One region of the Clostridium sp. X genome, then DNA from elsewhere that is predicted to be linked to it. Evidence: a T-box and tRNA genes for the amino acid it is inferred to sense, from the RefSeq annotation. Region 1 holds a T-box; the other holds one or more tRNA genes.
What was found. The T-box of region 1 lies ahead of ACX0KU_RS11310 (valine--tRNA ligase). A T-box ahead of a tRNA ligase gene usually reads a tRNA of that ligase, here a tRNA-Val.
Positions count from the first base shown of each region.

Region 2: it has a tRNA-Val gene. The T-box ahead of ACX0KU_RS11310 (valine--tRNA ligase) is inferred to sense a tRNA for this amino acid. The anticodon was not compared.

Region 1 is NZ_CM146912.1:2,260,168-2,263,277, reverse strand. It holds gene ACX0KU_RS11310 (valine--tRNA ligase) at 1-1,812, opposite strand, end outside; T-box leader at 1,896-2,109, opposite strand; gene ACX0KU_RS11305 (serine/threonine protein kinase) at 2,342-2,872, shown strand; partial or broken gene ACX0KU_RS11300 (ABC transporter substrate-binding protein) at 2,949-3,110, shown strand, end outside.
Region 2 is NZ_CM146912.1:387,815-390,924, reverse strand. It holds gene mreB (rod shape-determining protein MreB) at 1-27, shown strand, start outside; gene yyaC (spore protease YyaC) at 109-660, opposite strand; tRNA gene ACX0KU_RS01910 (tRNA-Thr) at 900-975, shown strand; tRNA gene ACX0KU_RS01905 (tRNA-Tyr) at 981-1,065, shown strand; tRNA gene ACX0KU_RS01900 (tRNA-Val) at 1,079-1,154, shown strand; tRNA gene ACX0KU_RS01895 (tRNA-Tyr) at 1,181-1,265, shown strand; SAM riboswitch class I at 1,442-1,543, shown strand; gene metK (methionine adenosyltransferase) at 1,620-2,795, shown strand; gene recD2 (SF1B family DNA helicase RecD2) at 3,003-3,110, shown strand, end outside.

The DNA of each region.
Region 1 (3,110 bases):
TTCTTTGCAGTCTTTAAATTCATTAATAAGCTCTACATCTAAATTCATCATTACAAACCTAGATGCGTTCCATATCTTATTTGCAAAGTTTCTAGCAGATTCTACTTTCTCTTCATAGTATCTTATATCATTTCCTGGAGAGTTTCCAGTAACAAGCATAAATCTAAGAGCATCCGCTCCGTACTTATCTATAACTTCTAGAGGGTCTACACCATTTCCAAGAGACTTAGACATCTTCTTTCCTTGACTATCTCTTACTATACCGTGAATCAGAACAGTATCAAAAGGAATTTCTTTCATGCTATGAATTCCTGAGAAAATCATTCTTGCTACCCAGAAGAATATAATATCATATCCAGTTACCAGGGTGCTTGTAGGATAAAAATATTTAAGATCTTCTGTATTCTCTGGATATCCTAAAGTAGAAAATGGCCATAATGCAGAACTAAACCAAGTATCCAATACATCATCATCTTGTCTTAACTTATGACTACTACATTTATTACAGCTTGATGGCTCATCAACAGCTGCTATAATCTCTCCACAGTCTTCACAATACCAAACTGGAATTCTATGTCCCCACCATAATTGTCTTGATATACACCAATCTTGTATGTTTTCCATCCAGTTAAAATAAGTTTTTGAAAATCTCTCTGGAACAAACTTTATTTTTCCTTCTCTTACAACATCAATAGCTGGATCTGCCAATGGCTGCATTTTTACATACCATTGTTTAGAGGTTACTGGTTCAATAATTGTTTCACATCTATCATGAGTTCCAACATTATGAACATGTTCTCTTGTTTTTACTAAGTATCCTTGAGCTTCTAAATCTTTAATAATAGCCTTTCTAGCCTCATATCGATCAAGCCCTGAATACTTTCCGTAACCTTCTGCAATACTACCATCCTTATTCATCATAACAATCTCTGTTAAGTTATGTCTTCTTCCCACTTCGTAATCGTTAGGATCATGAGCAGGTGTTATTTTAACTGCTCCTGTACCAAATTCCATATCAACATAATCATCTGCAATAATAGGAATTTCTCTTTCCACTAGTGGTAATTTCAATGTTTTTCCTAATAGATGAGAGTATCTCTTGTCTTTAGCATTAACTGCAACAGCTGTATCTCCAAGCATGGTTTCAGGTCTTGTAGTTGCAATTTCTATAAATTCATCACTATCGATTACAGGATACTTTATATGCCAAAAGTTCCCGTTCTTTTCTTCATACTCTATTTCTGCGTCAGATATTGCTGTTTGACATTTAGGACACCAGTTAACAATTCTGTTTCCTCTATATATAAGTCCTTCATTATATAAATCAACAAATACCTGTCTAACGGCTTTACTTAAGCCTTCATCCATAGTAAATCTTTCTCTTGTGTAGTCAGCCGATATTCCTAACTTATTATATTGATTTTTTATTTTTTCTCTATATTCATCTGACCATTCCCAAACCTTTTCTAAAAATGCTTCTCTTCCCATTTCTTTTTTATAAAGACCTTGCTTTAAGAGTTCTTTTTCAACTCTTACTTCAGTTGCAATACTTGCATGATCTTCTCCTGGAAGCCAAAGTGTACTAAATCCTTGCATTCTTTTTGTTCTTATTAAAAAGTCCTGCAATGTTCCATCAAGTGCATGACCTAAATGAAGCTGACCAGTTATATTTGGTGGTGGCATCATTATAGTATAAGGCTTCTTATTTTTATCTACCTCTGGAGTGAAATACTTTTTTTCTTCCCAAGTTTTATATATTCTCTCTTCAAATTCTTTAGGATCATAGGTTTTCGAAATATTTGCTTCTAACATTTTATATCCTCCTTAAAAGTTATTTTAAAATTATTTTTCTCTTTTGTTATGATATTTAAGACAAAATAAAAAGCGCTGCCACCTCAAAGGACGACAGCGCGCGTTACCACCTTAATTCCTGAAACATTCAGGCTCTCATTAAAATTAACGATGTGACCACCGTCTTTATCTACTAATAGTTCAATAAAGAAGCTCCAAAGCTACCTTCAAGATTAGTTATATAGAAGATCTTTCAGCCTATGAACCTTCCTCTCTTAATACACTTATATCTTTACTCCTCTTTTTCTCTGCTTTTCATATTTAGTTATTTTTTATTATACCTTTATTTTATAACCTGTCAAGAACTATTTATAAACTTATTTATATCTACTAAACTTCATAATATATCTTTTTTCTCCGCTACTCTTATATCCTTAACTATAAAAATATTATTATTTTTATAAAACACAATATATTTAGTAATCTATTTAATGTAAAGTGAATACTGTAATAATAAGTAATATATTTTGTATTAAAATGGGGCAATAATATGAAACACTTAGTTATTGAAGGAATAGATTTATCTATATGTAAAATAATACACAGAGGTAAAGATGAAAAAATTTATTTAACTCCTGATAACAAGGTTATAAAAATCTGCAGGAATCTAGATGACTGTAGACGTGAATATCTAATTTTAAAGTATTGTCAACACAGCAAGTATTTTCCCAAGGTTTATAAATATAATCTTGGTTATATAATAAGAGAGCATATAGATGGCATGTGTTTAATTGATTATATTAAAAAAAATGGCCTAGATGAAAGTTTAACACTTTCTTTAGTTGATCTTATCGAAAATTTTACCCTTCTTAATTTCACCAGATTAGATACTGGCATTTCTCATATTTTCATTACAAAAAATGGTGATTTTAAAGTAATTGGTTTAAAAAATAATTATACAAGAAAAGAAAAACATCCTAAACACTTACTTTCCGGACTTAGAAAGCTCAAAGTATCTAAAAAATTCTTTAAAATTCTAAAAAAAGAACGTCCGGATTTATATGAACTGTGGAAAAACTAATATACCATATTCACCCCTTATATATAATTTTCATATAATAGCTTATGACATAAATTAGTCAAAGGGGGAATATTTTATGAGGAAAAAAGTGTTTAGTACATTTCTAGTTATTATGTTACTACTTACCTCAGTTACATTATTCGGTTGTAGTAATAAAAAAGAAGAATCTTTGCAAAAAATCAAATTAAATGAAGTTGTACGTTCTGTATTTTATGCACCTATGTACGCTGCTATAAAT
Region 2 (3,110 bases), 1.2 Mb from region 1:
GGCAAAGATATAAGTTTATTAGATTAATTATATTTAAATGCGTATATTATTATGCAAAAATAAGCTCTATAATTGGCTAAAACAATTACAGAGCTTATTTTTGTTTTGTTAAATAATACTATTATTAGTCTTACTATCTATACTATATAAGTAGTAAGAATGAAGTAAAGCATCAGTAATAACTTCTGCCATATTCATTATTAGACTAAGTCGTATATTTCTATTAGTGAATAATTCATTATTGTCACTAGAATCTACAATACCAATTATGGAAGCATCTCCAACGTCAGGAAGAACTTTTCCTACACCTTTTCCGGGATGGATAGGATAATCTCGCGCTTGTATCTCACCAATGTTATTAGTATCCCCCAGGCAAGCATCTATACCTATTATTGTAGAACCTGGATGTGCTTTTTTTATTTGTTGCAATTGCTTATCTATATTTAAAGCGTGTATAGGATCTTCAACTGTTCCATATACAGTTAGCGGATAATTTTTACTCTTAAGTAAGGTTCCGACTAGAGGACCAAGACAATCACCTATACATCTATCAGTACCGATGCAAACTACTACAGAATCTTTAGTTATATAATCCTTTATAAAATATGCGATATCGTAGTATGATAGATTATCTTTAAAGTTAGCTCTCACTTTATTCAAGAACGACACCTCCTTGATAATGTATATGAGAAAGTTAAATGTTATATGAAATAAAATTGAACTTAATTTATAATGTATAGTAATATAGAGAAAATAGCAGTAAATTGAATCTTAAAGCTTGTAGTTTTCTGTAATTAAAAAAAATAGATTTGAAATAAAAGATAATTCTAGGTATACTAATATTCGTTGGCGCGGTTGATGTCAATAAATGAAACAACTAAGTGCTAAAAATAATATATGCTGGCATAGCTCAATTGGTAGAGCAACTGACTTGTAATCAGTAGGTTTCGGGTTCAATTCCTGATGCCAGCACCAATTGTGGAGGAGTTCCCGAGTGGCCAAAGGGGGCAGACTGTAAATCTGTTACGTTTCGTTTCGATGGTTCGAATCCGTCCTCCTCCACCATCATATAATATATGGGCGCATAGCTCAGCTGGGAGAGCACCTGCCTTACAAGCAGGGGGTCACAGGTTCGATCCCTGTTGTGCCCACCATGTAATTTTAATAAGTTAATAATTATGGAGGAGTTCCCGAGTGGCCAAAGGGGGCAGACTGTAAATCTGTTACGTTTCGTTTCGATGGTTCGAATCCGTCCTCCTCCACCAAGAAAAAGATATCAAATTTTGATATCTTTTTTACTTTCATAAAAAAAATCGAGAACATAATCAATATTTAAATGACAAATCGACAAAATTAATAATAAATCAATGTAGATTCTTGACACTTACATGTTACATATGATAATATTATTTTGTTTTAAAATTGAATATAAGATAAGAAAAACTTATCAAGAGAGGTGGAGGGAGCGGCCCTGTGAAACCCAGCAACCGGTATGATTAATACTAAGGTGCTAATTCCTGCAGAGCAATCTGCAAGATAAGAAATTACATTATTCACGCAAATCGACCTCCTTAATAAATTAAGAGGTTTATTTTTTTTGTTAGAAAGGGGATCTTAAAATGAAAAGATTATTTACGTCAGAATCAGTAACAGAAGGACATCCAGATAAAATATGTGACCAAGTTTCAGATGCTATTCTAGATGCTATTTTAGAAAAAGATCCATATGGAAGAGTAGCTTGTGAGACGGCAGTTACTACTGGTATGGTTATGGTTATGGGAGAGATATCAACAAACTGCTATGTTGATATTCCAAAGTTAGTTAGAGGAGTTATAAGCGATATCGGTTATACAAGAGCTAAATATGGATTTGATGCTGAAACTTGCTCTGTATTAACATCTATTGATGAACAATCAGCAGATATAGCTATGGGAGTAGATGAAGCATTAGAGTCAAGACGTGGAGAAAAAGATGAAGTTGAGGCAGTAGGAGCAGGAGATCAAGGTTTAATGTTCGGATTTGCATCAAATGAAACAGAAGAATATATGCCTCTTCCAATAAGTATGGCTCATAAACTTGCTAGAAGATTATCAGAAGTTAGAAAGAATGGAACATTATCGTATTTAAGACCAGATGGAAAGACACAGGTTACGGTAGAATATGAAGACGACAAACCTACTAGAATAGATGCTGTGGTAATTTCTACACAACATGATCCAGAAATTACTCAAGAGCAAATACATAGTGATCTTATGGAACATGTAATAAAGGTAGTAATATCTAATGAGTGGTTAGATGAAAAAACTAACTATTACATTAATCCTACGGGAAGATTTGTTATTGGTGGACCGAATGGAGACACGGGTCTTACGGGAAGAAAGATTATAGTTGACACTTATGGTGGATACGGCAGACATGGTGGTGGAGCTTTCTCAGGAAAGGATCCAACAAAGGTTGATAGATCAGCAGCATATGCAGCAAGATGGGTTGCTAAAAATTTAGTAGCAGCAGGAATTGCAGAAAAACTAGAGATAGGTTTAGCTTATGCAATAGGAGTTGCTCATCCTGTATCTCTATTAGTTAATACCTTTGGAACAGGTAAAATAGAGGATAATAAGATAGTAGAAATAGTAAATAATGTATTTGATTTAAGACCAGGTGCAATTATAAGAGACTTAGGTTTGAGAAAGCCTTTATATAGACAAACGGCAGCTTATGGTCATTTCGGTAGAGTAGATTTAAATGTTCCATGGGAAAATTTAGATAAAGTAGAAGAGATAAAAAAACATATATAATTAAACATAAAGGCTAATGTTGATTTTAAGACATTAGCCTTTAATTTAGTTATAAAGTTAAATATGTATATATTGTGACTTATCGTGTAAGCAAATGGCAAAACTATTATATAATATAATTAGTTGAGAAGTTATGGTTATATGTCTTATAATTAATTTAACAAACTAAAATTTACATAGTGCTAATGATATTATGGGAGCGATCTTATGCATGAGATAGATGGAACTGTAGAAGCAATTGTATTTAAAAATGAAGACAACGGATATGTGGTAGCACATATAAAAGATAAAAAAAAGAAAATTGTTATCACTGGA